3 regions of the Pseudomonas sp. NPDC087697 genome follow, and region 2 is predicted to be linked to each of the others. Evidence: riboswitches for the same ligand, from Rfam matches in the RefSeq annotation. Region 2 holds a riboswitch; each other region holds the start of a gene.
The links. Region 2 has a riboswitch for cobalamin ahead of cobO (cob(I)yrinic acid a,c-diamide adenosyltransferase). Riboswitches for the same ligand answer to the same signal wherever they lie in the genome.
Positions count from the first base shown of each region.

Region 1: linked by a shared signal. The riboswitch ahead of cobW (cobalamin biosynthesis protein CobW) and the one ahead of cobO (cob(I)yrinic acid a,c-diamide adenosyltransferase) in region 2 are both predicted to bind cobalamin.
Region 3: linked by a shared signal. The riboswitch ahead of ACIPIN_RS01730 (HoxN/HupN/NixA family nickel/cobalt transporter) and the one ahead of cobO (cob(I)yrinic acid a,c-diamide adenosyltransferase) in region 2 are both predicted to bind cobalamin.

Region 1 covers NZ_JBIUVW010000010.1:136,153-148,819, forward strand. Annotated here, with positions in the region: gene ACIPIN_RS10500 (DUF2182 domain-containing protein) at 1-184, opposite strand, end outside; gene ACIPIN_RS10505 (tyrosinase family protein) at 187-1,749, opposite strand; gene ACIPIN_RS10510 (phospholipase D-like domain-containing protein) at 1,884-3,530, opposite strand; gene ACIPIN_RS10515 (VWA domain-containing protein) at 3,589-4,242, opposite strand; gene ACIPIN_RS10520 (ATP-binding protein) at 4,245-5,252, opposite strand; gene cobN (cobaltochelatase subunit CobN) at 5,402-9,289, opposite strand; gene cobW (cobalamin biosynthesis protein CobW) at 9,293-10,366, opposite strand; cobalamin riboswitch at 10,468-10,679, opposite strand; cobalamin riboswitch at 10,866-11,089, shown strand; gene ACIPIN_RS10535 (CbtB-domain containing protein) at 11,187-11,378, shown strand; gene ACIPIN_RS10540 (CbtA family protein) at 11,390-12,091, shown strand; gene ACIPIN_RS10545 (cobalamin biosynthesis protein) at 12,088-12,501, shown strand; gene cobM (precorrin-4 C(11)-methyltransferase) at 12,583-12,667, shown strand, end outside.
Region 2 covers NZ_JBIUVW010000012.1:117,282-129,948, forward strand. Annotated here, with positions in the region: gene ACIPIN_RS11840 (OmpP1/FadL family transporter) at 1-493, shown strand, start outside; gene ACIPIN_RS11845 (hypothetical protein) at 577-699, opposite strand; gene ACIPIN_RS11850 (MFS transporter) at 696-1,904, opposite strand; gene ACIPIN_RS11855 (MarR family winged helix-turn-helix transcriptional regulator) at 1,971-2,375, opposite strand; gene ACIPIN_RS11860 (adenosylcobinamide-GDP ribazoletransferase) at 2,510-3,241, opposite strand; gene cobC (alpha-ribazole phosphatase family protein) at 3,244-3,819, opposite strand; gene cobT (nicotinate-nucleotide--dimethylbenzimidazole phosphoribosyltransferase) at 3,816-4,871, opposite strand; gene cobU (bifunctional adenosylcobinamide kinase/adenosylcobinamide-phosphate guanylyltransferase) at 4,868-5,389, opposite strand; gene ACIPIN_RS11880 (cobyric acid synthase) at 5,540-6,991, opposite strand; gene cobD (threonine-phosphate decarboxylase CobD) at 6,988-7,980, opposite strand; gene cbiB (adenosylcobinamide-phosphate synthase CbiB) at 7,973-8,881, opposite strand; gene bluB (5,6-dimethylbenzimidazole synthase) at 8,878-9,528, opposite strand; gene ACIPIN_RS11900 (cobyrinate a,c-diamide synthase) at 9,525-10,862, opposite strand; gene cobO (cob(I)yrinic acid a,c-diamide adenosyltransferase) at 10,873-11,484, opposite strand; cobalamin riboswitch at 11,565-11,802, opposite strand; gene ACIPIN_RS11910 (hypothetical protein) at 11,960-12,544, shown strand.
Region 3 covers NZ_JBIUVW010000001.1:397,093-403,418, forward strand. Annotated here, with positions in the region: gene ACIPIN_RS01705 (hypothetical protein) at 89-298, shown strand; gene ACIPIN_RS01710 (DUF2946 domain-containing protein) at 694-1,026, shown strand; gene ACIPIN_RS01715 (TonB-dependent receptor) at 1,112-2,137, shown strand; gene copC (copper homeostasis periplasmic binding protein CopC) at 2,285-2,659, shown strand; gene ACIPIN_RS01725 (TlpA disulfide reductase family protein) at 2,766-3,269, shown strand; cobalamin riboswitch at 3,353-3,495, shown strand; gene ACIPIN_RS01730 (HoxN/HupN/NixA family nickel/cobalt transporter) at 3,532-4,587, shown strand; partial or broken gene ACIPIN_RS01735 (lysis protein) at 4,757-4,858, opposite strand; gene ACIPIN_RS01740 (SOS response-associated peptidase family protein) at 4,976-5,653, shown strand; gene ACIPIN_RS01745 (hypothetical protein) at 5,658-5,918, opposite strand; gene ACIPIN_RS01750 (lysis protein) at 5,989-6,326, opposite strand, start outside.

The DNA.
Region 1 (12,667 bases), on a different contig from region 2:
ACAGCAACGCCTGCTCAATCCCCTGCCAACTGGCGGCATAGTCCAGCACAGGCAATGTCCCGCAGAACGCCGGGATAGACAGCATTTGTGCCGCACCGAGCAACAGCCCCCACCCGGCCAGGCTGATCAGGATCAGCCATGGCCGGGGGCCTCGGGTCAATGCAAACACCAGGTACTGCGCCATGTTCAGCGACCTTGCCGATAGACGCTCACTCTGCCCACGCTGATGTTGTCGCCTGGCAGAATCTCGGTGGCCGCCACGAACCGCACCGTCAACTTCGTCAGGTCCGGCGCACCGCTGGCGCTGAGCTTGTCGAAGATATCGGTGATTTCCAGCACATGGCTCAACCCCTTGCCGCCGTGCTGGTTATCCGTCCTGCTGGCGTTACTCACCCCGAACAGCGAGATCGAGCCTGCACGCACGTCAGGATGGGCGGACGGTTGACCCTCGACCGGCAGGCTGATGTACACGTCATACGTGGCCGCATCGTTATCGCCGCGAATGTTCTCCAGGTTCAGAAACACCCGATCGAGATCGGCTGGCGTGGCCGTCGCGCTGAACGCCCTGGTCTTCAGATTGCCAAAAACCTTGGCCGACGCTGCCCTGTCCAGAAGTACCGGCGTCTCGACAGTCGTGCTGTTCAGATCAATGGCCTGGTCGTTGGCGCCGATCAACTCGGCAGTCACAGGTTTGCTCAATGTTTTCTCCTTCGCGGCTACGGCTCCGGGGACCTGAGGCGCTACGCCGAGTGTTTCAAGCCGCTGCTGGAACGCACGAGTACCGTGCAAAGGATCGGAGGTGTCCTCATAAACATAATCGAGTTTAGGTGCCCGGGTATCCAGCATATCGCCGACGCGGAACGACCAGCGACCACCATTGGTCGTCGGCACGGAGAAACCTCGACCTCCGGTTGGCGGGCCGGCGACCCATGCGGCCGACACCGGGTTTTGGTCGTTCGGATCGCGCTTGAGCCAGACATCCCAAAGCCGGTCGATATTGGCATGGTGCAGCCAGAAAATCGGGTCCAGAGCAGCCGTGTTGGGGTTGATCATCAACCCTCTCAGGTTCGGATTGCCCCGGGCCCGGCCACCAACGGCAACGTGTACATAGTTGTGCGGTTGCTGCTCAAGCAGACCGTTCACATCGCCATAGTGTGCGAATATCGACTCAGGGCCGCCAAAACCTGGCGTACCACCCGAAGAGGAACCGGCAAAGTGATGCTCCTTGAGGGCTGGACGAAGATCGATCCGCGCTTCGTCAAGGACAATCACCCCGTCGCCATTGGGGCCGAACCGACGTTGCACATACAGCGGATTCTGCTCGCCATTGGGCAGCGAGGCAGCGGCAAAACAGGCAGGCATTTTCAGCGTCTGCCGGTTGTCGTTGTAGTTCCAGTAAGGCAGTGACCAGTCCTTTGGCCCGCCCAGACCGACAATCGCCGTCCGGACAATCTGTTCGAATGAAGCTACGTAACCACGGTGCCAAGGCAAGAAATACCAGGATTGGTGTTGGCATTGATTCCAGTAGAGATCCTGATCTTCCTGCGACGGCAGTTTGTCGCCCCGTCGCAGATAACCGGCGTCTTGCCAAAGCGGGACATCGATACCGTGAATGGCCGCCAGAAATCGCCAACTGGTGTGATCAGTGATTGGCCTTTGCTGCAGGACTCCGACACCGCGTGCGTACCACAACAACGCATCACTCCAGCCAGAACCTAGATTCCATACATCACGCCGTACATGTGCCATGGTAGATCTCCCTGAAAAACCGCGTGGATGAGGAGCGCACTCCTCAACAGGCAACGGTAGATCAAGTGCCGCCCAGCCCCTGTGAAAGCAGACCGGCGGCATGACGTTCAAGGCCACGCGGAGTCGGGCGTTACTTATCTCCCGGAAAAACGCAACCGCGAAAGCATTCGCAGATCGCCGTCCAGGTAATAGTCGTTGGTCCAGCTGTCATCCACCGCCAGTGGCGGAACCTGCTTGAGGTTCTCTTGTTTCGCGGCATAGCGGAATCGGTAATGCTCGTAGAAGCGCAGCAATTCCAGCCCGTAACGGTCGGCCAGGTCGACATCGCCGCGAATGATCAGGAAGTTTTCGTCGTTGCTCTCGCTAGCGTTGATGCTCAGGTTGTGACTGCCGCTGATGATGATCGGCGCGTCGGTGGTGAAGTCGACGACGATGGCTTTGAGGTGCACCAGCAGATCGCCCTTCTGGCCTTTCATGCTTTCCTTGAGCCAACCCTCGATACCGGTGTTAAGCAGCGCAGTGGCGGCGAAATCGGCCGTGCGGTCGGCGTGAAAACCGGTGATGCGGCTGGCCGTGTTTTGCAGGCCATAGCGCAGTACATCGTCGTGGGGCTGGCCGAGCAAGGCATTGAGGATTTCATCCGGCAGCGCGAAAGCGGTGACAAACAAAACGTCCTTCTTCGCCGCATTGATGATCTCGACAAATTGCTGCAAATCGGCCTGGCCGGTACGCGGTGAAAAACCCACAAACAACGGCTGTGATGGGTCCATCGGGTTGTTCTTGGTCAACCAGCTGCGTGTGGCCCCCACATCGGTCGGTGCGGCCCAGATCTGCTCGAACACTTGCAGGTAGCGGGTGCCCACCACAGTATTGTCCAGCACATGCACCACGTTGGCCTGGCGGTAGACACCGTTGTCGGTGAAATTGGTACTGCCGCACAGCACCGATTGAGGCCGATATTCCCCTGCACCATCGACCTTGCTCAGTACGATGAACTTGTCGTGGAAGATGGCGTGGGTCACCCGGCCTCGTTTGTTCTCGGCGGGAAGCTTCGCCAGGCTCTCTTCATTCATGGTGGTATCGGTGTCACCCGGCTTGGCGTGATACAGCACCCGAACCTTGGCACCCCGCCCGAACGCCGCGTTGACCGCGTCGACAATGGTCGGCAACTGATACTCGTAAATCGCAATGTCCAGCGCCCACTGACCGTCCACGGCGCGCTCGATGAAACCGGTGATCTCCTCCAGCAAGCCGTTCTCCAGCCATAGCCGTGGTGCGGCGGGCCAGTCGTCGAGGGACAGGTTTTTGTTGGCACTCAGCTGTGCATCGAGCTCGGGGAACTTGCGGGAGAAGGCCTGACTGGCCGCCACCGCACGATTGAAAATGACATGTTGGCCTGCCGGCAAGCCATTGTCGGTGGTGACCGTCACCGCCAAGGCCTCGCCCAATTGCGGCGCATCCGGGGTGCCATAGGCCAGATGCACTCGGTAGTTGATCGTCACGCCCGGATTGACCGCGTAATCGGCCCAACGAAACTTCTGCAACGGCGCGCTATCACTCGGCGTCGCGCTGTACTGGGGAAAGGTGTGCGCCTTGCCCGGGAAGGTCAGGCTGTTGAACAGAAACTCCCAAGGCCCACTGCCCTGCTGTTTTTCGATGGCAAAACCGAGCAGGCCTTTGCGGCGTGGTTCGGCCAGGTCCATGGCCAGCAGCACCCCGTTGGTGCCGGCATAGGCTTTGACGCGGAAATCGTCCTGACTGTTAGTGGCTAGAACACGCATGGTTCACTCCTGTGGTGGGCTGAATCCACAGCATAGGTGCTGTTGGCTATTTGACCGATTAAAGCGTGTCGATATGCCGATAATCTGCGTTCAACTCGTGCGCCAGGGCTTTCGCCCGACCCAATCGAATCGGCCCGCGCTCGATGTCCACCAGCAACGCCGGGCAATTGAGCGCGACCAGCGCTGGCGCGTTTTTGAGGCGGCCATCGGTCAACAGCAACACGCGTTGTTGCTCTGCCGGAAAACGCTTTTGCCGCGACGTCAGCCAACGCGCCGCTTCATCCAGCGCGGCAAACAGCGGCGTGCCACCGCCCGCGCCTAACGCGTCGAGCCAGTCGCGCAGGCTGGCCGAGGCTTTCAGCCCTTGCACCTGCCACTTCGGCGCGACACCGCTGGCCGTCAGCAGTGCCAGCCGCGCGCGCTGGCGATAGGCGTCATCAAACAATTGCGCCAGCAAGCCTTTGGCATCGCTCAGCGCCTGATGACGACGGGTCGAGGCCGACGCATCGACGATCACCAGCCACAATTCATGGGGCGAACGACTGCGCAGGTGAAACAGTAGATCTTCGCGCTGACGCGGGCGGCCGTTGAGTAGCGTGCCGGGCCAATTGATCGAGCCACTTTGGGTGGCTCGACGCTGGCCCTGCCTGCCGTTTTTCAGGCGTCCTGCACGGGGTTTGGCATTCGCCCCCGCGTCAGATCGAGGGCGAATGCCTAAGGCTTTTTTGGCCAGCTCGGCACTTCACGACGGGCGCCGGTGGGCAAAGCCCGAGCGGGCATTTCACCCCATTGGCCCTGGCCTTCGCCGGGGTTCGGTTGTTGAGCCGCGGAGGAGTCTGGCGCGGGATTCTGGTTCGGCGCAGACGGCGGCGTGTCGCGACGACGATGACGCAGGGCAAACTCGGCGACCGCGTCGATATCCTCCTCGTTGATCGCCTCTGCCCCACGCCACGCCGCATGGGCGCGAGCGGCACGCAGCCAGACCAGGTCAGCGCGCAAGCCGTCGACCCCGGCGGCAAAGCAACGCTCGGTGATCTGCCCCAGCGCCTGATCGTCCAGAGGAATGTTCGCCAGTGCCGCACGGGCGTGTTGGCAGCGCTCGCGTAATTGCTGCTGCCGAGCTTCCCATTGGGCGCAGAAACCTTGGGGATCGCTGTCGAAATCCAGCCGGCGACGGATGATCTGACCGCGCTCAACGGGAGCAGTGTGACCACTGAGGGCGACGTTCAGACCGAAACGGTCCAACAGTTGTGGACGCAGTTCACCCTCTTCCGGGTTCATGGTGCCAATCAACACAAAGCGCGCCGAATGCCGATGGGAAATGCCGTCGCGCTCGATCAGGTTGGTGCCGCTGGCAGCGACATCGAGCAGCAAATCCACCAGATGATCGGGCAGCAGATTCACTTCATCGACATACAACACGCCGCCGTCGGCCTTGGCCAACACTCCGGGAGAAAACTGTGCACGACCTTCGCCCAGCGCAGCGTCCAGGTCGAGGGTGCCGACCAGCCGCTCTTCAGTCGCGCCAAGGGGCAAGGTGACGAACTGCCCGCTGGCGAGCAAGTCCGCCAGACCACGGGCCAACGTGGACTTGGCCATGCCCCGCGGGCCTTCGATCAGCACGCCGCCGATTTTCGGGTCGATGGCCGTCAAGCACAGCGCCAGTTTCAAGGCATCAGCGCCGACCACGGCAGAAAGCGGGAAATGCGGGGTATCGGTCATGTCGAATGTCTCGTTTGCGGTCGGTGGTGTTTGTCAGTACGTCATCGCGGGCAAGCCTTGCTCCTACGGATATCACTGCCTGTAGGAGCAAGGCTTGCCCGCGATCGAGGACGCAGTCCTCGCAATGAGATCAGCGAGCAGCATCTGGCCTACCCGTCTTCTTCTATATCCAGCAGCAAATTCTCCAGCGCCTGCCGATACTCACCCGGCTCCTGCCACATCCCGCGCTGCTGCGCTTCGAGCATGCGTTCGGTCATGTCGCGCAAGGCGTGCGGATTATGCTGCTGGACGAACTCGCGGGTCGACGGGTCAAGCAAATACGCGTCAGCCAGCAAGGCATACTGATGGTCGTCGATCAGTTGTGTAGTGGCGTCGAAGGCGAACAGGTTATCGACGGTGGCCGCCAGTTCAAAAGCGCCTTTGTAGCCGTGCCTCTTGACCCCGTCGATCCACTTCGGGTTGGCCGCACGGGAACGGATCACCCGGTTCAGCTCTTCCTTGAGCGTACGGATCTTCGGCAAGTCTGGCTGACTGTGGTCGCCATGGTAGCTCGCAGCCGCTTCGCCACTGAGGCTTTCGACGGCGGCAAGCATGCCGCCCTGGAACTGGTAGTAGTCGTTGGAATCGAGCAAGTCGTGCTCGCGATTGTCCTGGTTTTGCAACACCGCCTGAACCTGGCTCAAGCGCTGGGCGAACTGTTCGCGAGCCGCCGTGCCTTCATCGGAACCGCCGTAAGCGTAGCCGCCCCAATTCAGGTAGACCTCGGCCAGATCCTCGCGGCTCTGCCACAGACGACCATCGATAGCGCCCTGCACACCCGCGCCATAAGCACCGGGTTTGGCGCCGAAAATTCGCCAGCCGGCCTGTCGTGCTGCGGCGTCCTCATCCAGTCCGGAATGGATCAGCGCCTCACGCTCAGCACGAACCTTGGCCGCCAACGGGTTCATATCGTCGGGCTCATCCAGTGCGGCAACCGCTTGCACGGCCGCGTCGAACAGTCGAATCAGGTTGGCGAAGGCATCGCGGAAAAACCCCGAGACACGCAACGTCACGTCCACTCGTGGCCGGTCGAGCAGACTCAGCGGCAGAATTTCGAAGTCGTCGACCCGTTGACTGCCCGTGGCCCAGACCGGACGCACGCCCATCAGCGCCATGGCTTGGGCGATGTCGTCGCCACCGGTGCGCATAGTCGCGGTGCCCCAGACCGACAGGCCCAACTGACGCAAATGATCGCCGTGGTCCTGAAGGTGCCGTTCAAGAATCAGGTTCGCCGACTGAAAACCAATGCGCCAGGCGGTAGTGGTCGGCAGGTTGCGCACGTCCACCGAGTAGAAATTGCGCCCGGTGGGCAGTACATCAAGGCGTCCGCGACTCGGCGCCCCGCTCGGCCCGGCCGGGACGAAGCGACCGCTGAGGGCGTCGAGTAAACCGCGCATTTCCGCCGGACCGCAGGCGTCCAGTCTCGGCGCCACCACTTCACACAGGTTGTCGATGATTGCTTTCACGTCAGACCAACCTGCCTCCTGTGGGAGCGAGCCTGCTCGCGAAAGCGCTGGGTCAATCGACATCAATGTTGAATGATTAACCGCTTCGCGAGCAGGCTCGCTCCCACAGGGGCCGGGCTTGGCTTGAGACGGGTTCAGTAGCTCGACCTCGGTATTCACAGTCTGCGAGATCAGTTGAGTGGCGAACAATTCCAGACGTTCACGGGTATCGCCCGCCGTACGCCAGGCCTCATCGCTAAGCGATTGCAGCTCCGCCGGTCTTGGCCCGACCCACGGGTCGGCCAAAGAACAATCCAGCGGATCAAAGCCCAGCATGAAAGCCTTGGCCAAGGCCCGCAACAGACTCGATTGCGCCCCACGCCCGTCGCCACGCGGAATCCGCAGCAACGCCAGCAAGGTGTCAATGCGCAACCGCCCGGTCGGCGACTCGCCGAAGATATGCAGGCCATCGCGGATCTGCAATTCCTTCAAATCACACAGATATGTATCCAGACGCGGCAACCAGATCGCCGCGTCCGCGTCGCTGTCGAGTTTTTCGTCGAGCTGCAACTCGCGGTCGATATGGGTTTCACGCACCAGGTTGAGGATGTCGCGTTGCAACTCGCGAGCCCGCCGCGGGTCGAGCAACTGGGCTTCGTAATACTCGTCGGCCAACAACTCCAGATTGCGCAATGGGCCGTAGGTTTCAGCACGGGTCAACGGTGGCATCAGGTGGTCGATGATCACCGCCTGAGTGCGCCGCTTGGCCTGCGCGCCCTCACCCGGGTCGTTGACGATGAACGGATAAATATTTGGCAGCGGCCCGAGCAACGCGTCCGGCCAGCAGCTTTCGGACAGGCCAACGCCCTTACCCGGCAACCACTCGAGGTTGCCGTGCTTGCCAACGTGAATCACGGCATGGGTGCCGTAGGCTTTACGCAACCAGAAATAGAACGCCAGATAGCCGTGGGGCGGTACCAGATCCGGATCGTGATAGACCGCGCTCGGGTCGACCTGATAACCGCGCGCCGGCTGAATGCCGACAAAGGTCAGGCCAAACCGCAGCCCGGCAACCATCATTCGTCCGCCACGGAACATCGGGTCGTTTTCAGGCGTTCCCCAACGCTCCAGCACCGCAGCGCGGTTGGCTTCGGGCAAGGCGTTGAACATCGAGAAATAGTCGTCCAGCGCCAGGCTTTGCTGACACGGGCGCAGGTCGATGCTCTCCAGGTCATTGCTGACCCCACCGAGCAATTGCTGAATCAACGCGGTGCCGCTTTCCGGTAAATCGGCAGGCAACGGATACCCTTCAGCCTGCAGCGCCCGCAGGATATTCAACGCCGCTGCCGGCGTGTCGAGGCCAACACCGTTGCCAATCCGTCCGTCGCGGGTCGGGTAGTTGGCGAGGATCAGCGCAATGCGTTTTTCGCCATTGGCCACCCGCGCCAGCTCGACCCAGCGCCGCGCCAGTTCGGCGACAAAGTCCATGCGTTCAGGTTGCGGTCGATAGCAGACCACGTCGGACTGACTGCGCTCACTGCGCCAGGCCAGGTCCTTGAAGCTGATCGGTCGGCTGATGATCCGTCCATCGAGCTCCGGCAAGGCGATGTGCATCGCCAGATCCCGTGGGCCAAGCCCTTGCTCGCTGGCGCGCCAACCCGGTTCGTTGTCCTGGGCGCAGATCGCCTGGATCACCGGAATATTGCGTCGGAATGGCCGCAGGTGGGGTGCTTCGGGGCTCGATTGGGCGAAACCGGTGGTGTTCAGAATCACCGAAGCCTGCACCTCATCCAGCCAGTCCTCGACCACCGTCAGGCAGCCGGGCTCTTTCAAACTGGCCAGCGCAATCGGCAGCGGATTCAGCCCCGCAGCCTGCAAGCGCTGGCAGAAAACATCGATGAAGGCAGTATTCGCCGCCTGCAAGTGCGAACGGTAAAACAGCACCGCCGCCACCGGCTGATCAACCTGCCAGTCGGCTTGCCAATCGCCCAGCGTCGCGTTGCTTTTGTGCGGATGGTAGATCGCGGTACGCGGCAGAACCTGTGGTTCGGCCCACGGGTAATCGCGGCCAAGCCAACGGCTGGCCAGGCAGCGATACAAGTCCATCGCATTGCCCATGCCGCCCTGACGCAGGAAATGCCAAAGCCGTTCGCGGTCTTCGACAGGCACGGTACTCAGGTCGCTGAGTTCCGGGTCGGGACGGTCATCGCCCGGCACCAGAATCAGCTGCACTCCGCGTTGCGAGAGCTCCACCAGGCGCTCGATGCCGTAGCGCCAATAGGCGATCCCGCCGTGCAGCGAAATCAGAATCACCTTGGCGTGGCGCAGCACTTCGTCGACATACAAGTCGACCGAGGCGTGATTCTGCACCTGCATCGGGTTGGCCAGACGCAGGCTCGGGTAGTCCTCGGGCAACTGCTGCGCCGCTTCGGCGAGCAGCGCCAGACTGGAGTCGCCGCTGCACAGAATCACCAGCTCGGCAGGGGTTTGGCCAAGGTCGGCAATGTTGTCATCCGAGACGAAACCGCCGGGCTGGGTCCTGAGCAGGTGCATGGATTAAACGCTGAGCGCAGCGCGCAACTGCGCTTCGAGCAAGGCGGCGTCCAGTTGCTGGCCGATCAGCACCAAACGTGTGCTGCGCGCTTCGTCTGCGGCCCATTGACGGTCGAAGTGCTTGTCGAAACGCGTACCCACGCCCTGGATCAGCAAGCGCATCGGCTTATTCGGGATCGCGGCAAAACCCTTGACCCGCAGGATGCCGTGCTGGACCACCAATTGGGTCAGGGCATCGAGCAACAGGCTTTCGTCGGCTTGTGGCAGTTCGATGGAAATCGAATCGAAGGCGTCGTGATCATGGTCGTCATGATCGTGATCGTCGCCATCGTGGTGATGGTCGTGGTGACTGTGACGGCTGTCGATGTGTTCTTCAGAGCCGGCACCCAAGCCGATCAACACGTCCAGCGGCAGGCGACCGCTGCTGGCTTCGATGATTTTCACCGCTGGCGGCAGCTCTTCAGCGACTTCCAGACGCACTTTGGCCAGATCCGCCGGGCTGATCAGGTCGGCCTTGTTGAGGATCACCAGGTCGGCGCTGGCCAGTTGGTCGGCGAACAGCTCGTGCAGCGGCGATTCGTGGTCCAGGTTCGGGTCAAGTTTGCGCTGGGCGTCGACCTGATCCGGGAACGCCGCGAAAGTACCAGCGGCCACGGCCGGGCTGTCGACCACGGTGATCACCGCATCGACCGTGCAGGCGCTGCGGATTTCCGGCCACTGGAAGGCTTGGACCAGCGGTTTTGGCAGGGCCAGGCCAGAGGTTTCGATGAGGATGTGATCCAGGTCAGCGCGACGGGCGACCAGCTCACGCATGACCGGGAAGAACTCTTCCTGAACGGTGCAGCACAGGCAGCCGTTGGCCAGCTCATAAACGCGGCCGTTAGCTTCTTCTTCCGTGCAACCGATGGAACATTGCTTGAGGATTTCGCCGTCGATGCCCAGCTCGCCGAATTCGTTGACGATCACCGCGATGCGCCGGCCCTGGGCGTTATCGAGCATGTGTCGCAGCAAGGTAGTTTTGCCCGAACCGAGGAAGCCGGTAACGATGGTGACGGGAAGTTTGGCCAGTGTTTTCATCGGATGCCCTTTGGCAAGGTGGCGGGCATACGGGACGACAACCGGCAACGCGCACGCGCATGCCTGAAGAGTTCGCCACCGGATCACCCCGCCCGGTTGAAAGTGAGAATCTGTGTCGAGGCAGGTCTCCTGGCTGACGGCGTACCGGTCTTTCGACTGGCGATTTCTGCACCTTCCCGCACCTCTTGATAGAGCGTGCAGTGGCATGGCAGAAACAGAACCGTTCACAGTTGCGGGGGCAGCCGCGGCATTGACCGCGTTCCCTTCTTAGCTTCGGCGCACGCGCCAAAGAACCTCGAAAGCGCAAGGCTACGCATCGCATCGGGGCGGGTCAATGTTCACCTGAGTTCTGTGGCGGCTGTGATGACGCCATCGCGAGCAAGCTCGCTCCCACATTGGAATGCGGTCAACTGTGGGAGCGAGCTTGCTCGCGATAGAGGCGCCCCGATCTCGAGTTGAGAACGCCTGCCAATTGACGCCCCGCCCTCGCCCATGCTCTCCTACACGCCTTGTTACGGGTGCCCTTCACAGGGTGAAACGGGAAACCGGTGAATCATGTGCTTTACTCAAAAGCCATGTCAGTCCGGTGCTGCCCCCGCAACGGTAAGCGAGCGAAGGATCAGATCCACTGTGTCAGCACGACATGGGAAGGCGATTCTTGCAGGTTCGGCGAATGCCAGCCCCTCGTGAGCCCGGAGACCGGCCCGCAACACATCAATAACAAACCCGCGGTGGGCGGGCGCTGTTTTAGCCTCTGCGTGCCGGCTCGCGGGGTTTTCATGCGCTCGATTCACCCACTGACTGACCAGAGGGAAGCGCCATGTCGATCATCAGCAGCACTCGCCATACCACCGCCAGCACCACGTCCACCCTGAGCCAACGCCTTGTTGCCGCTATCGGCGCATCGATTCTGGGCGCTTGCCTTGTGTATTTCGCCGGTTTCTCGCACATCGACGCGGTGCACAACGCCGCCCACGATACCCGTCACAGCTCCGCCTTCCCGTGCCATTGAGACCTGCTGACATGATCAAGCGTATTGCGCAAACCGCAGGTTTCACTGGCTTGCTGGCCGCCCTGCTGCTGACCTTGCTGCAAAGCTTCTGGGTCGCACCACTGATTCTTCAGGCGGAAACCTACGAAAAAGCTCCAGCGGCTGAAGTCCATGAACATGCCGAAGGCGCAATGGCAGGCCACACCCATGATGCAGAAGCTTGGGAGCCGGAAGACGGCTGGCAGCGCGTGCTGTCGACTACCGGCGGTAATCTGGTGGTCGCCGTCGGCTTTGCGCTGATGCTCGCCGGTCTCTACACCTTGCGCGCACCGACCCGCACCTCTCAGGGCCTGCTCTGGGGGTTGGCCGGTTATGCAACCTTCGTCCTGGCACCGACCCTGGGCTTGCCGCCTGAGTTGCCGGGCACTGCCGCCGCAGACCTGGCACAACGGCAGATCTGGTGGATCAGCACCGCAGCGTCCACCGCCGTCGGTATTGCCCTGATCGTGTTCTCCCGGCACTGGCTGCTGAAGGTGCTCGGCGTCGCCATTCTGGCCGTGCCGCATATCATCGGCGCGCCACAGCCTGAAGTGCATTCGATGCTGGCCCCGGAGGCCCTGGAAGCGCAATTCAAGATCGCTTCGCAGCTGACCAACGTCGCGTTCTGGCTGGCCCTGGGCCTGATCAGTGCCTGGTTGTTCCGCCGCAAAAGCGAAGGTCAATACCACGCATGACCAGCACCAGCGCAGCACCAACCCTGGTGGTCGGCCTGGGCTGCCAGCGCGGCTGCCCGGCCAGCACGCTGCGCGCGTTGCTCGACCAGGCGTTACAGGCTCATCACATCGAATTGCAGGCGATCAAGGCTCTGGCCAGTATCGACCTGAAGCGTGATGAGCCCGGCCTGAACGAGTTGGCCAAGCAACTGGCGCTGCCGTTGATGTATTTCAGCAGTGAGCAACTGGCCGGCTATCAACCGCAACTCAGCCACCTCTCGCAAATCGCTTTCGAGCGCACCGGCTGCTACGGCGTCGCCGAAAGCGCTGCACTGGCCCTCGCCGAACAACTGGCCCAGGCGCCGGCAAAATTGCTGATCCCGCGACAAAAATATGCCCAGGCGACGTTTGCATTGGCCGGCGCTGCGTAAAATCCTCGATAATCCCCGCCTTCGATCATGAGCAATCTTCATCTGAAGTCTTGCTTTGACAATTTTTCACAGGAGCCGGCCATGACCGTCTACTTCATTGGCGCAGGTCCCGGCGACCCGGAACTGATTACCGTCAAGGGCCAACGGCTGATTCGCAGTTGCCCGC
Region 2 (12,667 bases):
GGTCGACTTTTCCGTGACACAACAGCTGACGGATGCGTGGACCCTGTATGCAGGTTCCACCTGGACTCGCTGGAGCCGTCTGAAAAACATCACCGTCAACAACGATGGTGTAACTGCGGCACAAGGCGGTGCATTGTCCCCTGCCCTGTTCGGCACGATCACCGAAGAGCAGAACTGGCGCAATACCTGGGCCTACGCCATCGGTACTTCCTACCAGCTGAACAAGCAGTGGGTATTGCGCACTGGTCTGACCTTCGACCAGTCGCCTACCAACAATACTGACCGTTCCCCACGTATTCCTACGGGTGACCGCACGGTCTTCAGCCTTGGCGCTGGCTACAACGTCACCGATGATCTGACTATCGACGTCGCCTACTCCTACCTCAAGGAAAAAGCTGTCACGGTGAATAACTCCAATCAGGTAGACAGTTACAGAGCCAAGTACGAAAACAGCGCCAATGGTTTTGGTGTCGGCGCGACCTACCGCTTCTGATTCACGGCGAGCCCGAACAGCTCACCCGCTGAATTGAAAAAGCCCCGCACTCTTGTACAGAGGCGGGGCTTTTTAGTGGACGCTCAGCAGGTCCCCATACCCAACTGCATCAGTGCCAGACCACCCTGATGCCAGCCCCACCAGGCCAGCGCCAACAACAGCGCGCCAGCACCGGCTGCGGCGAACCATGCTCCGACATTGTTCATGCCGCACTCGCCTGCACTTGCAACCGCGCCACCGGGCGCTCGCGCACGGGCCAGTTCAAGGCTGCCGCCAACAGACTCAGAAGAATCGCCACTTGCCAGATCAAGTCATAGTTTCCTGTTCGATCGTAAACCACCCCACCCAACCAGCCTCCGAGGAACGAGCCCAACTGGTGAAAGAGGAAAACGATACCACCGAGCATAGAGAGGTTTCGCACACCAAACAGCGTCGCTACCGTGCCGTTGGTCAAAGGCACCGTCGATAACCAGAGAAACCCCATGGCCATGCCGAACAGATAAGCCGTGGTTTGCGTCACGGGAACCCAGATGAACAGACCGATCACCACCGCACGCAGCAAGTAGAGACCAGTCAAAAGACGCGGTTTGGACATGCGCCCGCCGAGCCAGCCTGCGGTGTAAGTACCGAAGATATTGAACAGGCCAATCAACGCCAGCACCGTGGTGCCGACGCTGGCGGGCAGATGCTGATCGACCAGATAGGCCGGCAAATGCACGCCGATAAACACCACTTGGAAACCACAGACAAAAAAGCCGAACGCCAGCAGCCAGAAACCTGAGTGCGAACACGCCTCGCGCAGGGCTTCGGACAGGGTCTGCTCATGACCGAGCACTGGCAGCGGTTTGTCCTTGAGCATGCTGACCAGCGGCACAATCAGCGCCACCAGCATTCCCAGCACCAGAAGCGCGGTCGACCAACCGAGCCAGCCGATCAACCCCAGCGTGCCAGGCAACATGGCGAACTGGCCAAAGGAGCCAGCAGCACTGGCGATGCCCATGCCCATGCTGCGTTTCTCCGGTGGCACGGCACGTCCCACCACGCCAAGAATCACCGAGAACGAGGTACCGGACAGACCGATGCCGATCAACAGCCCGGCACTCAACGACAGCGACCAGGCCGAATCGGACAAGCCCATGAACACCAGCCCCACGGCGTACAGCACGCCACCGACCAGCACCACTTTCGCCGCGCCGAAGCGATCCGCCAAGGCACCCGTGAATGGCTGAGCCAGCCCCCAGATCAGGTTTTGCAGGGCGATGGCAAAGGCGAACACTTCACGCCCCCAGCCGAACTGCGCACTCATCGGCGGCAGAAACAGCCCGAAGCCATGTCGCACGCCAAGCGACAACGCAAGAATCAGTGCGCTCCCAAGTAGAACCCAACCGCTGGTACGCCACATCGATGTCATTCTTATTCTCCGTAGCGGGTATATACCCGCTTAAGTTCAGGCTTATGTTTGGAAAGGCCCGCCGCCTCAGGCGAGTTCATCCAGCAAGGCCAGCAAGGTTGCGCGCTTCTCCGCGCCCAGACGATCAATCAGCCGCTGTTGCGCCGCTTCCCAGGCCGGTAAGGCCGCTGCCAGGCGTTCGCGCCCGGCTTCGGTCAGCTGCACGATGCGATTGCGCTGGTCTTCACCCTCAACCATCATCACCAGCCCCTCCCCCTCCAACACCCGTAGATTGCGCCCCAGGGTACTGCGATCCAGGCCCATGGCTTCCGCCAGGGTCGAAATACTCGGTTGATCGAGACGCTGCAAATTGCACAGCAAGGAATACTGCGCAACGTTGATCCCGAAGCCGTCGAGGGCGCCGTCGTAGTGCCTGCTGACGCCACGAGCGGCGCGACGCAGGTTGGTGCATAAACATTGAGAGGCTAGCATGGTGCGTGTATATACCCGCGGTTAACCGAAAGCAAGTTTGATTATCAAACAACTGTAGGAGCTGCCGAAGGCTGCGATCTCTTGATTCTCAAAACAAAAAGATCGCAGCCTCCGGCAGCTCCTACGCAATCCCTTTAGATCAGCGCCATCCCAATCAACACTGCCACTTCCAGCAGCTCCAGCAACGCCCCTGCCGTATCGCCGGTGGTCCCACCCAGACGCTGCAGCATCACCTGCCGCAGCCAGAAGAACATCAGTGCCGCCAACACCAGCGCAACCACACCGCTCCAGCCACCCATCAGCACGCAGACCAGCGCACTGAGCAACAACACCTGCTGACCGGCCTTGCGCGGCAGATGATCGGCCAGTGCCTGTCCCAGGCCGCCGGCACGCACATACGGCGTGTTCAGAAACAACCCGAGCAACGCACTGCGGCCGATCACCGGTGCGAGGATCAAACCGACTATCGAGTGCTGATCGATCAACGCCAGTAACGCCGTGAACTTGAGCAACAGCACCAACACCAATGTCACCACCGCGATCGGCCCACTGCGCGGGTCTTTCATGATGATCAATGTACGTTCGCGATCGCCAAAACCGCCGAGCCAGGCATCGGCGCTGTCGGCCAGACCGTCGAGGTGCAAACCACCGCTGAGCACCACCCAGGCACTCAACAGCAATGCCGCATGCAGCAACGCTGGCGCACCGAGCAGCAGCCAGTTCAGCGCCCACAACAGCCCACCAAACAGCAGCCCCACCAACGGATAGAACAGCAGCGAGCGCCCAAGCTCTTGAGGCGCTGGCATACCCGGCAGACGAATCGGCAAGCTGCTCAAAAATTGCAGGGCGATCCAGAATGGCAGCATGTTCAGCCCTCCTCCCTGAGCACGGCATCCGCCTCGACGCGCAACGAAAACAGCGCGCCATGACCGACTTCAACGTTGAGCAACTGTTCACGCGGCAATCCACGCGCGCGGGCCAGCAACAAACGCATCACCCCGCCATGACTGATCAGCAGCACTCGCTCGCCGGCGTAGGCCTGATGCAAGCGCTCGACGGCCGCCAGCACCCGCACGGAAAACACGGTCACCGGCTCACCCTCCGGAGGCGTGAATCCGTAAGGGTCAGCCCAAAACGCTCCTAACGCTTCGGCGTCGGTTTCCATCAACGCTGCTGCACTCAGCCCTTCCCAGGCGCCGAAGTGCAGCTCTTGCAGGTTTTTATCCAGCTCGACCGGCAAGCCCAACCGCTCGGCCAGTTCCTCGGCGAAGCGCGCACAACGTTGCAGCGGCGAGCTGACCAAGCGATCCCACGGACCTTGGTCAATCACCGCCGCGCGCATCTGTTCCCAACCTTTGGCGGTCAGCGCGTCATCCAGGCTACCGCGCAAACCGCCCCCGAGTTCGGTTTCGCCGTGGCGCAGCAAATCCAGACGCAATGTCATGCCGGGCGATCGGCAACGGCCGCTTCAGCGAAAGTCGCCATTTGCCCGTGCAGGTCACAGGCCAGACGCAGCAACGGCACCGCCAGCGCCGCACCACTGCCCTCACCGAGTCGCAGGCCAAGATCCAGCAAAGGCTCGGCATTCAAGGTTTCCAGAACATGCCGATGACCCGGCTCCGCCCCGCGATGGCCGAACAGCAGCCACTCGCGGCACGCTGGATTCAGGCGCACTGCGACCAACGCTGCAACGCTGCAAATAAAGCCGTCGACCAGCACCGCCAAACCTTCCTGAGCGCAGGCCAGATACGCGCCGACCAATGCAGCGATTTCAAAACCACCGAGATTGAACAACGCCTGTAACACGTCACCGCGCTGAGCGGCATGCAACGTCAGAGCGCGTTCAATCACCTGGGCTTTATGGCTGACACCTGCCGCGTCCAGACCGGTGCCCGGCCCGGTCAGATGCGCCACCGGGCAATCGAGCAGTGCACAGGCCACGGCGCTGGCGGCGGTGGTATTGCCAATGCCCATCTCGCCGCCGATGAACAGCTCGGAACCCTCAGCAATCGCCCGCAACACACTGTCGCGGCCGGCCTGCAAGGCCTGCTCGCCCTGAGCTTGCGTCATTGCCGGGCCATGCACGAAGTTTGCAGTGCCCGGACCGATATGCAAATGACGTACGCCCCGCAGATTCAACGAAGGCGTGACAGTACCGAGGTCGACCACTTCCAGCCGCGCCTCAAGCTGCCGCGCCAACACACTGATCGCCGCGCCACCGCTGACAAAGTTGTGCAGCATCTGCCCGGTGACTTCCTGCGGGAACGCCGAAACACCTTCGGCGACCACCCCGTGATCACCGGCGAAAATCGCAATCCACAACTGATTCAGGCTCGGTTTGACCCGGCCTTGCAGCCCCGCCAATTGCACCGCCGCCGACTCCAGCTGCCCGAGAGAGCCTGCCGGTTTGGTCAGTTGCTGCTGCCGGGCCGCCGCTTGTTCATGGGCTTGCGCGTTGATCGGTTTGCACGGGTTCAGCCACCAGGAGTGAGTCATAACGCAGTTCCTTTCAAAGTCAGGGGCAGGCCGGCGACGGTCAATACGACACGCTGACAGCGCTCAGCCAGGGCTTGATGCAACCAACCGGCTTCATCGACATAGCGGCGAGTCAATTCGCCCAGCGGCACGACACCCAGACCGGTCTCGTTGCTGACAAAAACAATTTCCCCCGGCAGTGACGCCAGGCAATCCAACAGGGCTTCACGTTCATGTGCCAGACGTCCAGGATCTTCAAGCATCAACAGATTGGTCAGCCACAAGGTCAAACAATCCACTAGTAGGCAACGCTCGGCGCTGGCGGTTTCGCGCAGCACCCGGGCCAGTTCCAGTGGTTCTTCAATGAGCGCCCATTCAGGCGGACGACGCTCGCGGTGATGAGCCACACGGGCATTCATTTCGCCGTCCAGTGGCTGGCTGGTGGCGATGTACGTCACCGCCAGGCCGCTTTCGCTGGCAAGCTTTTCAGCCAGACGGCTTTTACCGGAACGGGCGCCGCCGAGGATCAGTTGCAACATGGTCATAAACCTTCAATTTAGCGGTGTAGTCACTTCAGTCTTCGCGAGCAAGCCCGCTCCCACACTGGATCGCATTCGTGCACACCTTCTGTGCTCACTGGAGATTTAATGTGGGAGAGGGCTTGCTCGCGAAGAGGCCATAACAGTGACCTATAACCCACAGAGTTCACGCAACAGCCCGGTATCCAAATGCTTCTCCACCAAATCCGCCAACCGCTCGATATCGCGCTCGCGCAAGGCGTGGTAATCGACTTCTTGCACGTTCTGCAAACCGGCCCAGCGCAACAACGCACTGCACGCGGCCGGGGATTCGAACAGGCCGTGCAAGTACGTGCCGAGCACCTGTCCATCAGCACTTTGTGCGCCGTCGCTACGACCGTCATCCAGCAGTACCGCGGCCTGCTCCAGAGCAACACCAGTGGTGACCCCGGCGTGAATTTCATAACCACTGACTTCGGCATTTTCCAGGGCCAGACGTCCGCGCACATTGCGTAGTTGTTTCTCTTCTTCGAGCACGGTTTCGAACGCCAGCAAACCAAGACCGGCACTGGAGCCCGCCGCACCTTCCAGCCCCAGCGGGTCATGCAATTGCTCGCCGAGCATTTGCAGACCACCGCAGATGCCGAGCAACTTGCCGCCGTAACGCAAGTGACGGGTGATGGCCGTGTCCCAGCCGTTGGCGCGCAGATAGACCAGGTCACTGCGCACACTTTTCGAGCCCGGCAGGATAATCAGGTCAGCAGGCGGAATCGGCTGACCCGGCCCGATGAATTGCAGATCGACCTGCGGATGCAGGCGCAGTGGATCGAAGTCGGTGTGGTTGCTGATACACGGCAGCACCGGCACCACCACTTTGAGCACCTGCTCGGCCTTATCGGTCTGGCGCTGATCGATGCCGTCTTCGGCTTCCAGGTGCAGGTCCATGACATACGGCAGCACGCCGATTACCGGTTTGCCGGTACGTTCCTCCAGCCAGTCGAGGCCCGGTTGCAGCAAGGCGATGTCGCCGCGAAAACGGTTGATGATGAAGCCTTTGACCCGCGCCTGCTCAGTGGCTGACAGCAGTTCCAGCGTGCCCACCAAGTGCGCGAATACCCCGCCGCGATTGATGTCGGCGATCAGCACTACCGGACAATCCACGGCTTCGGCGAAGCCCATGTTGGCAATGTCACCGGCGCGCAAATTGATCTCGGCGGGTGAACCCGCGCCTTCGACCATCACCAGCGGATAGGCGGCACTCAAGCGTTCATGGGAGGCCAACACCGCTTGCATCGCGATGGCTTTGTAGTCGTGATAGGCCACCGCGTTCATGGTGGTCACGGCGCGTCCGTGAATGATCACTTGCGCGCCGGTATCGCTGTTGGGTTTGAGCAGCACCGGGTTCATGTCGGTGTGCGGCTCAAGGTTGGCCGCTTGGGCCTGCACTGCTTGAGCGCGACCGATTTCGCCGCCGTCAGCGGTCACCGCGCTGTTGAGTGCCATGTTCTGCGGCTTGAACGGCACGACGCTGACGCCCTGACGGGTCAGCCAGCGGCATAACGCGGTTACCAGGGTACTTTTGCCGGCGTCCGAGGTGGTGCCTTGCACCATCAGCGTGGTCATGGGGTTTCCTTGGCGTAGGCTTCGAAAGCGTGCTCGAGACGCAGCCAATCGGCTTCATCGGCAGGCAAACCAAAACGCAGGCTGCTGTTATGGGTGAACAGCCGCAGCAAGATGCCCTGCCGGGCCATGAATTCATGCAGGTGTTCAGCACGCTCGGTGATCAACCACTGAAACAGGGCACAACCACCTTGTGGCTTGAAGCCGTGGCGCTCGAGGACTTCAGCCAGACGCTGACTTGCTTCTTCACTGCGCAAGCGTTGGCGCACGTGCCCTTGGGTGTCACGCAAACAGACCTGACCCAATACCCGAGTCGGTCCGCTGACCGCCCAAGGCCCGACCTGTTCGGCAAGCAGCTTGAGCAACTTGCGCTCAGCCAGCACGAAGCCCAATCGCACCCCGGCCAGACCGAAAAATTTGCCGAACGAACGCAAGACGATCAAACCAACCTGATTCGCATACGACGACAGGCTTAACTGCGGGGTGTTGTCCATGAACGCTTCGTCGACCACCAACCAGCCGCCGCGCTGTGCCAGTCGAGCATGCCAATCGAGCAAGCGTTCCGGGGTCAGGCTCAGGCCCGTGGGATTGTTCGGGTTAACCACCACCAGCACGTCGAGGCTATCGAGAAAGAAGTCGACTTCCTGCTCCAGCACTTCACGCACGATATAGCCGTTGCGACGCCAAGCCTCGGCATGCTCGGCATAACACGGTGAGAGCACGCCGACTTTGCCGGCGCGACGCAGGCGTGGCAACAACTGGATGGCCGCCTGCGAGCCGGCGACCGGCAACACCTGTGTGGCGCCGTAGTATTCGCGTGCGGCCTGCTCCAGGCCGTCATCGGTTTCCGGCAAGCGCGCCCAGGCTCGCAACGGGATGTTCGGGATCGCCCACGGCCAAGGTGCCAGACCACTGGACAGGTCGAGCCAATCGGCTTCGGCGATGCCGTAGTGCAACGCCGCCTTGCGCAAACGGCCGCCGTGCTCAAGCATAAAACTCGGCTCCCACACAGAGAATCAGCAGCCACAACCATACCCCGCGCTGAACCAATTGCCAGCCGCGGTCGATGGAGTTGGCGTCTGCTGGCACACCTTCACCCAACTGTGGACGCTGATGCAGTTCACCGTGATAGATCGCCGCGCCGCCCAACTCGACCCCAAGGGCGCCAGCGCCCGCGGCCATCACCGGCCCGGCATTCGGGCTATCCCAGGTCGGCCCCTGGGTGCGCCAGCATTTGAGTGCCAGGCGGGTTTTGCCCAGCAGCGCGTAGGTCAAAGCCACCAGACGCGCCGGGATGTAGTTGAGCACGTCGTCGATTTTCGCCGCCGCCCAGCCGAAACGTTCAAAGCGTTCGTTGCGATAACCCCACATGGCGTCCAAGGTATTGCTCAGACGATAGAGCACCACCCCCGGCGCCCCCGCGACGGCAAACCAGAACAGCGCGGCGAATACTGCATCGCTGCCGTTTTCCAGAACTGATTCGGTGGCGGCGCGGGCCACTTCGGTGGAGTCCAGCTCACTGGTCTGACGGCTGACCAGATAGCCGACACGCTTGCGTGCTTCTTCCAGATCATCGCTGCGCAGGGCCTGAGCCACTGGCTCGACATGTTCGCCGAGACTGCGCAGGCCAAGGGCGCAATACAACGCCAGGATCTCGACGATCCAGCCGATATAGGGCAGCCAGGAAAACGCCGTCACCAACAGGGTCAGCGGCAGCACCGCCATCACCCAGGCGGTGACGCCGTGACTGCGCCAGCCACGGCCGGCGGAGTTGAAACGTTGCTCGATACGATCGGCAAAACGGCCGAACGCCACCAGCGGATGCCAGCGCTTGGGCTCGCCCAGCAGCGCATCCAGCGCTACCCCGGCGACACTCAGCAACGCCACACTCATTGACTCACTCCCCAAAAATTTTCGTACAGCAGTTCATTCAGCGGACGCGCCTGCGCCCAGCCTTCAAGAACCAGCATCGGCGCCGGGTAAAATTCCTTTACCGGTCCCAGACACAACACCGCCAATGGTTTGGCCCCCGGCGGCAGGCCGAGCAGATCCGCCAATGCCTGCGGTTCGAACAACGAAACCCAGCCCATGCCCAGACCTTCGGCACGGGACGCCAGCCAAAGATTCTGGATCGCGCAGGACAACGATGCCATGTCCATTTCCGGCAAAGTCCGACGGCCAAAGATATGCCGCTCGCGATCATCCATCAGCGCGGCGACCAGCACTTCGGCGCAGTCGTTGATGCCTTCGACTTTCAGCTTCATGAATTCGTCGGAGCGTTCGCCCAGCGCTTCGGCGGTGCGCACCCGCTCCTCTTCCACCAATTGCTGGATCTTGCCGCGTAACGCCTGATCGCTGATGCGGATGAACCGCCAGGGCTGCATCAAACCGACACTCGGAGCCCGATGCGCCGCTTCGAGCAAACGCCGAAGCAGTTCGGGCTCGACGCTGCCGCCACTGAAGTGACGCATGTCGCGACGTTCGGCAATCGCACGATAAACCGCTTCGCGCTCGGCCTCGGAAAATGCGTTGTCTGTCATGGCCTCTTCGCGGGCAAGCCCGCCCCCACAGGGTTTAGGTCTGGCGCAAACAGCGCGGCGATCGCCGATGGATTGGACGGGAAATAGAAGTGCACATAAGAGGCCGTCATCCGCCCTTCACGGTAAACCGCTTCGGCACCACGCCCACCGTTGGGGCTCAGGCCACGGGCAATCGGCTCAAGCTCGGTGCTGGTCAACGAATGGTGGTACGTATGGCCACGCAGCGCGCCTTCGGGCAATTCGACCGCTTGCAAGGCCAACGCCGCCAGACGCTTCTGCATCACCGCATCACCGGCCAGCAGCCCCACCAACTCAGTGCGCATGCCGTCGACGTCGGTCAGTGAGTCGAGCAGATAAAGCATGCCGCCGCACTCAGCCAGCAACGGCTTGCCGGCAGCGTGGTGAGCGCGAATGGCGTCGAGCATTGTGGTGTTTTCAGCCAACGCCACATGGTGCAATTCCGGATAACCGCCGGGCAGATACAAGCTGTCAGCTTCTGGCAGTTCGCAGTCATGGATCGGCGAGAAGAATCGCAATTCGGCGCCCATCGCCCGCAGCAAGTCGAGGCTCGCGCCATACGTGAAGGCAAAAGCCTCGTCACGAGCGACGGCAATTCGCACACCCGCCAACAACGGCTCGGCAGCGATCACGTCAGGCGCGGCGAACTCGACAGCGGGCGGTAACGCCACTTCGCAGCTGCTGGCCAAGGCTTCGGCGGCGGCATCGAGACGCAGATCAAGGTCGTTCAACTCACTGGCTTGCACCAATCCAAGATGACGGCTCGGCAGTTCGATCCCGGTTTCCCGGGACAAGGCGCCATACCAGCGCAGGCCTTCGGTCAAGCTGCCTTCGAGCAATTGCGCGTGACGCAAGGTGCCGACGCGGTTGGCCAATACACCGGCAAACGGCAAGTCCGGCTGATACCGCGCCAGCCCCAACGCCAGCGCGCCGAAAGTCTGGGCCATGGCGGTGCCGTCGATCACGCCCAGCACCGGCACACCAAAATGCCGCGCCAGATCAGCGCTGGATGGTGTGCCATCGAACAAGCCCATCACGCCTTCGATCAAAATCAGGTCAGCCTCAGCCGCCGCTTCCCACAACAGCCGACGACTTTCCTGTTCGCCGACCATCCACATGTCCAACTGATAGACCGGCGCACCGCTGGCGCGTTCGAGAATCATCGGGTCAAGAAAGTCCGGGCCACACTTGAACACCCGAACCTTACGCCCCTGATTGCGATGCAAACGGGCCAGCGCGGCGGTAACGGTGGTCTTGCCCTGACCGGAAGCCGGTGCGGCAATCAATACCGCTGGGCAATAACGACTGCTATTCATATAAAGAGGCTCACAGCTCAACGCCTTTCTGCGCTTTGATACCGGCCTGAAATGCATGTTTGATCATGCCCATCTCGGTGACCGTGTCGGCCAACTCGATCATTTCCGGCTTGGCACCACGACCGGTGACGACCACGTGCTGCATCGGCGGACGCGCCTGCAAGTCGCTGAGCACCTGATCGAGGTCCAGATAGCCGTGTTTGAGCGCGATGTTCAGCTCATCGAGCACCACCAGGCCTACGCCTGAGTCACGCAGCAGTTCGCGGGAGACTTCCCACGCGGCCTCGGCGGCAGCGAGATCCCGCTGGCGATCCTGGGTTTCCCAGGTGAAACCTTCGCCCATCACATGGAAGCGCACTTGTTCAGGGAAGCGGCGGAAGAACAACTCCTCGCCGGTGCTGTTGCGCCCCTTGATGAACTGCACCACGCCGCACTGCATGCCGTGGCCCATCGCCCGGGCAAGCATACCGAACGCAGAACTGCTTTTGCCCTTGCCGTTGCCGGACAGAACCAGCAACAGACCGCATTCGTTCGGCGAATTGGCAATACGCTCATCGATCACGGCTTTCTTGCGCAGCATGCGCGCCAGATGGCGTTCGTCACGATCAGGGGAATCAGTCATGGGGGAGCTCTCCGTTGAGGCTGGATAACGGCGGGCAGGCATAGGAATAGACGGCAAGAAGCCTGGCATCGCCCACCGTGATGCCGCTGGATGGATCAGGCCGGTCTCCGGGCTCATGAGCGGCGGGATGGCCGAACTGCGCGCCTTCCCATATCGACCTTCGACACAGTGGCTCAAAGCGCAGTTTTTACTCATTTACCGTTGCGGGGGCAGCGCCGGGATCGTCGCCCGCTCTGTCAAAGAACGCGCCCTCACCGGCTTCCCTGTTTCACTCGGTTGACCACTGGGTCACAGAGCACCTGAAACAAGTCGCGAAGGTTAGAGGGTTGGGGGTGGAGCGTCAATTAAAGCCGGGGGCTCATCGATGGATAGAAACCGACCTCAATCAATAAACTGGCGCCAATCTTGTGCCACACTGAAAGCGGTGATATCAAAGAGCCACAACCTTACACTACAAGAACAAAGGGTGAGCAACATGCAAGGCATGATCATCGGTAACCCTAAGCTGGAATTCCTGCGCCCGGTACTGGAACGCTGGTTTGAGTGCATCGACCGTTACAACGCGGTACGCGGCGATAACGAAAGCCCCTACTGGTTTGACGAACGCGCCAACCTGAGCCTGCTTTCGGCAGCGGCGTGGATGGCAGAAATGGTCACCCTCGAACAGACTCCGACGAAAAAGCAGATCGAGGAAGGCGAGCGCAATAGCCGCGCCGATCTGTTTATCGCAAGTGGAGAAGAACGCGTCTATCTTCAGGCCACCCAACGCTGGCCGCGGGTCAACAACCTGAACCTCTCCCAGGCCCTGCTTGATGCGGCGAGCGATGCGAAAAAAATCAGCTACGCCAGTGACCTGAAACTCGGCTGCCTGTTCGTCGCACCACAGAAGGCCCAGCACAGTCCCACCCCGGAAGAGTTGCAGGACATGGTCGACGACCTGCAAAAGGAACACACCTGCGCCGTGGCCTGGTACTTCCCCTACGCGTACCGCAAATTGCACAACGAAGCCGGCAACTACCATCCGGGCATCGCACTATTGCTCAAAGAGGCACGCGGCTGATAACACGAGGAACAAAACGTCAAAAGATCGCAGCCTTCGGCAGCTCCTACGAGGTGTACATCATCCACTGTAGGAGCTGGCGTGTTGTGGTCGAATATTTTTGGACCATGATGTAGGAGCGTC
Region 3 (6,326 bases), on a different contig from region 2:
CCCCGGCGTCCTGCCGACCAAATGCCTTCCCCCTCTATCGCTTCAAGATTTCCGGCTGGTACGCTGCACTCTTCACGGAGGAATCGCGATGCCAAATTCAGACCTGCTCCCTTCCCTGCTTTTCAAGATCAACGAAAACCAGCTCGCCCTAGAGGCTGCCATCTTGGAGCTTTCCAACTGGGTCGAAGCGCGCGGCTCAGCCGACGTCGCCGACAACGTGCGCGGTGCCTTGGACACCATCGACAAGAACGAGGAGTTCATCAAAATGACGCTTGCGGTGCTGATGACGCCCGAGTGATGCCGGCTACAGCTCGTCGCGTGGTCCTCTATGGCAAAAATAAGCAGTGATTTCGTGAAAGACGGCTATCGGCCAAGAGCGGTCATAGGCACCGACGGCATACCTTGCCAAGCGCATTGGTGAGGCAAGAGCATCAGAGCCTTCGTCATGTGTTGCGGCGGAATGTCGCACGCATTATTGATGCGTTGTGCTTGTTACCATTGTTTGTCACCCTTGGCTCCGACGAAGGACGAACGTCGCAGGATCACTGCAAGCGTTAGCGAGCCGGGCACCTGGATTGAAGTGCTCACAAGGCAGTACCCGTATTTCGATTTTGCCATTTCGGCCTAATAACAATTAGCGACGTCACTTTCGTGTCCATGTCTCGGGCTCCCCACTCATTGCGTCAGCTTGCCATGTGCTTGGCCATGCTTGCAGCGTTGCTGCCGAGCGTGATGCTTTGGCTGCCTGCTGCACATGGGCAGTCGATGGAGATGGGCGAACACTGCGACATGGCCGGCATGACCGGGCACGCCCCCGACAGCCGTAACCCCGCGCCGGATCAGTATCACGAATGCCATTGCCTGTTGTGCGTCGTGCATGCGGTAGACATCGGTTTACCGCCCAGCATCGTTCAGTGGCAGCTATCCGGTCGCACAGACGTAGTCCTTGCGCAAGCGACCTATAAACCGTACCTGAATGCAGTCTGGCTGATCTCAGAGCCGCGCGGCCCACCTACCTTTTCCTGATTTCTTTTGCGATGACCAACCATCCCCAGCCTGCTCGGGATGCTTGCCCCTATCCGTTGCAACTTAATCAAGGAATGCCATCTCCATGGTCATGCCATCACGCCGCCGTACCCGGCGTACCGTATTGCCGTTCGCGGTTTTGTCTGTCACCGCTTTATTTCCACACCTTGCGTTGGCTTGTGCCAGTTGCGGCTGCACCCTCAGCTCCGATTGGGACAACCTCGGCATCAGCAGTTCGTCCGGGCTGAAACTGGATCTGCGCTACGACTACCTGAATCAGAACCAGTTGCGCAGCGGTACCAGCACCATTTCCCCAAGCGCCGCGAGCCAAGTCTCCAACAACGGCAACGCCCAGGAAGTGGAGAAATACACGCGTAACAACTACCTGACACTGGGTCTGGATTACAGCTTCAATCCGAGCTGGGGTGTGGATCTGCAAGTGCCTTATATCTTTCGCAGCCACAGCACGCTGGGCACCGCATCGGACGGCACCACGCCGGGCGATGGCGGCGGCCAGTACGACTCCAAGACCTCCAGCCTGGGCGACGTCAAGATCATCGGCCGTTACCAGGGATTCACACCGCAACATAATCTTGGCGTGATGTTCGGCTTGAAGCTGCCCACCGGCGCCCATGACGACACCGCTGCGTCGAGCGACCCGACCTCTCCTGATCCTGTGGCTATTGATCGTGGTCTGCAACCTGGCACCGGCACCACCGACGGCATCCTGGGTGTCTATTACATGGATACGCTCAACAAGAACTGGGACTACTTCGGCCAGGCCATGGTGCAGAAGGCGCTGAACTCCAGCGATCACTATCGCCCCGGCGATGGCGTCAATCTGAACGTGGGTCTGCGTTACATGGGCAACGCCTACGTCATGCCGCAAATTCAACTGAACGTACGGCACGTCGAGCACGATGACGGTGCCAATGCCGACACCATCAGTACCGGCGGAACGCTGGCCTACCTCAGCCCAGGTGTGACGGTGCCGCTTGGTAAAAAGGTCTCGCTCTACAGTTTCGTGCAGGTGCCGGTGTATCAAAACGTCAACGGCGTGCAGCTTGCTCCGCGCTATACCGCAACCATGGGGGCGCGTTACGCGTTCTAGTTCGCCGACAGTCACCGGGTGACGGGTGAGCACGCCCTCCCCGGTACTACCCTGAGTTTGTGATTCGAGACACGGCGCATACAGCCCTTCCGGGCTCGAAAATGCCGAGTTGATACACCACCTATCCCACTATCGAGGTACTTGAAGATGTCTGCTCATTTCACCAAGAAAGCCTTAACTGCTGTCGCCCTGATCGCCTCTCTCGCATCGATCAGCAATGCCTTTGCGCATGCTCACCTGAAAAACGAAATGCCTGCCGCCGACAGCAGCGTTACAGCCCCCAAAGAGCTGCATTTGAATTTCTCCGAAGGCGTCGAAGCAAAGTTCACGAAAGTAACTGTCACTGACGACGGGCAGCCGGTTGCCATCAAAGGTATCGACACGGCTCCGAACGACAAAAAACTGTTGATCGTTACCCCAGAACAACCCTTGAAGCCAGGATCGTACAAAGTCGAGTGGCATGCCGTTTCAGTCGACACCCACAAGAGCGAAGGCAGCTACACATTCAAGATCACTGAGTGATGATGTGGGGCGTCGGTGACACTCACCGACGCCTCGTCACCGTATTTCGACTATCGGAGACCGACTCAGCCTACTGTGCTGAGCCAATGAAACCGAGGGAAACCTGATGTCCGCAAAAAGACTACTGCCATTGTTCGCACTCTGTTGCAGCCTGGTTGGTCTGCCCGCATGGGCGATTGATGTAGGCGAGCACGCTCCGAACCTGACGGCAAAAACGTTGAATGGCGAAACGTTTGATTTGCAGAAACAGGCTGGCCAGGTGGTGATCGTGAATTTCTGGGCCTCCTGGTGCGAGCCGTGTCGTGAAGAAATGCCGGCCATGGAAACCTATTATCAGCAGCACAAAGGCGAAGGACTAAAGATCATTGCGATCAGCATGGATGAGCCGGAAGACGACGCTATGGTGCACAAAGTCATGGCCCATTACAGCTATCCTGCGGCGTTCCAGCGTGATGCCGACTTCCAGGGGTTTGGCCGAATCTGGCGCATGCCGATGACCTACGTCATCGACCGGCAAGGTGTGGTGCGCAAGGATGGCAGCGTGGGCGACCCAAAAATCGATCTGCCGTTGCTGGATCAGCTTGTGACTCCATTACTGACAGCGCATTAGCCGATGGGTAACTCAAGTTCTAGACCACAGGGTCGTCAGATCGAGCAATTAGGCATTATTTTACAAACATCATCTGCGCCTGCGTAGACTGCCCAGGCAGATGTTTCAATATGTTGCATAACGAGAAGCCGGTGTAATTCCGGCACGGTCGCGCCACTGTATCTGGATCGCAGGCTTTAAGCCGAATGAGTCCAGGAGTCAGACCTCGTTTTGTGCTCTTCTCAATCCAAATGGGGCGCGTGTTCCCTAAAGGTAATGTTCGATGATTCTTCGTCTCGCTCAGATTTTCAGCGACTCCAATAGCCAGGTACGAGCCAAGATTTTTGGCATCTATGGGGTATTGATCGGTATTAACGTTCTTGCTTGGGTCTGGGCGCTGGTGGCCTTTCACGATCACCCCGTTCTCCTTGGCACGGCTCTACTTGCCTACGGCTTTGGGCTCAGGCATGCGGTAGATGCTGACCATATTGCAGCTATCGACAACGTCACTCGCAAGCTGATGCAGGAAAAAAAACGTCCAGTCACCGTGGGGTTTTTCTTCTCCCTCGGTCACTCCGCTGTTGTTGTGCTCGCGTCCATTGGTGTCGCCCTTGCCACCTCAGCGATGAAAGCCAACTTTGAGAGCTATAGGGAGATGGGGGGCGTTATCAGCACCTCAGTTTCCGCCTTGTTCCTATTCCTCATCGCGCTGATGAACCTGATTATTTTGAGGTCGATTTACAAGGCATGGCGCCACGTCAGGCAGGGTGGTACCTATGTCGAGGACGACTTTGACCTGCTGCTGGCGGATCGTGGTTTTCTTGCGAGGATTTTCCGGCCATTGTTTCGCTTGATCACCCGAAGCTGGCACATGTTCCCCTTGGGCTTCCTGTTCGGATTGGGGTTCGATACTTCCACTGAAATCGCGCTGTTAGGAATCTCCGCCAGCCAGGCTTCCCAAGGATTGTCGCCATGGGCAATCATGGTTTTTCCGGTTCTTTTCAGCGCAGGCATGTCGCTGGTCGACACGCTGGACGGTCATCTGATGTTGGGAGCATACGGCTGGGCCTATATGAAGCCGATTCGCAAGATCTACTACAACATGACGATCACCCTGGTATCGGTTGTGGTCGCCGTGTTGATCGGAAGCATTGAGGCGCTAGGTCTGATCGCGAACAAGCTGGCCATGCAGGGCCCAGTATGGGATGTGGTAGGTAAACTCAACGACAACTTTGGCATGCTTGGCTACATGATCATCGGTATTTTTATCGCCAGTTGGGTCATTTCGGTGATGCTCTACCGCATAAAAGGGTTTGATGCGTTGGAAGTAAAGTGCTGAGATCAAGCAGTAAGTAATGCTCGGTCATTGGATAAAGTGGCGACCTAACTGGGTCGCCGGCAATTCCCGCTAATTTTCTCTGCACATGCGCAAACGACAGAGTGTCCGCTCCTGGCTGTTTTCTGCCTGCCACGAATGACTGGTTTGGGTCGATTGCGGTCATTCAGCCTCAGTGTGATACCTCCCTCACATACGCCTGGCACGCCGCCAGCGCAATCAGTCCCCGGTCGCCGTCGTCGGTGATGCCGATAATTCGTTGAGCATGCGCGGGGCAAGTCATGGGCGCGCTCCGCCATGATCCACGCTTCCGCCGCCGGTATCGGTTTTGTACGGAGATGAGCAGCCCCGCACTCAGCTATGCTGAAATCTCCACTGGAGGACTTTGCCAATGTGCGGAAGACTTTCCCAGTACCGTGGTATCCACGACTTCGTGGCGGCGCTGAGCATGCCCAATGCTCTGGTCAACACCGTCGGCGACCAGCCGCTCGAGCAGTACAACGTCGCACCTACAACAAGGGTCGCCCTCTTTCGCCAGGAAAGCGACACGCTGCGCGCCGATCTGGTCAGGTGGTGCTGGCGACCGCATTGGGCAACCGACCAGCCAGCGAAACCGAACGGCAGGGTCGAAAAGGTAGCGCATAGCCCATTCTACCGGGCGATCTGGCCACACCGCGCCATTACGCCAATCGACGGGTGGTATGAGTGGGTCGATGAAGGTGGCCCCAATAAACAGCCCTACCTTATCCGGCGCCGAGATGGTGCCCCTGCCTTCTGCGCCTCAATCGGCCAGTTTACGACCGGCGATCACGAGCCGAGCGAGTATGACGGTTTCGTGATCATCACTGCCGATTCGGCCGGCGGCATGGTGGACATCCACGACCGGCGCCCGGTGGTGCTCGCGCCAGAGTTGGCTCGGGAATGGCTGGACCCGGCAACGCCCAAGGAGCGCGCCGAACATATGATGATTCAACAGGGAGAGCCGTCCGAGTCGTTCGAGTGGTTCAGGGTAAGTCCGAGCGTGGGCAATGTGCACAACCAAGGCCAGAGTCTGATAAAGCCGATCTGAAATGTTATTTGTCCCGCTGAACCCTGCAATTCACGTAGGCATCACTCCCCGGCTTAGCGCCGTACGATTGGCAAACAGCGTCATCTGTAGTGCTCTTCTCCGCCCTGGCGGCCGACAGGTTTTTTAAACTTTGCTGGCGAACCTCATACCCTTTTGTACCAGGAAGGCAGTCATCCCAGGCAATGATGCCAATCGCGCAATCAAGCGGATGATTGGCGCAACCGGCAAGCGCCAGCATTGATACGGCTACACAAAGAGCTTTCATATTGGCGGCCCTCCCCGGCCGCCGTGCAGTCTGCCATCCTTTCAAGGACAAAAATATGCTCTGCAATGCTTCAGCGATTCACTTCTCTGACAAACGCCTGGCATGCAGCCAGAGCTATCAATCCCCGGTCACCATCGTCGGTGATGCCGATAATTCGTTGAGCATGCGCTGGGTCAAGTCTGGCGCGTGTTCCTCCATGAACCACGCTGCCGGCTTCGGTAGCGGCTGGCATTGCGCAACCACCGGCTGAATCCGTTGCGTCGATGAGGACTGACAGCCGTAAATCGGAAGTAGCAAGGCGATCGCGCAGGCGAGCCTGGTCTTTTTGAGCATTGGTCAAAGCCTCGTAGTGGGTTTGGTCGCTGGTCGCCAGGCGCTGCTCGAGCGCGAGGCGTTTGTCTTGTTCGG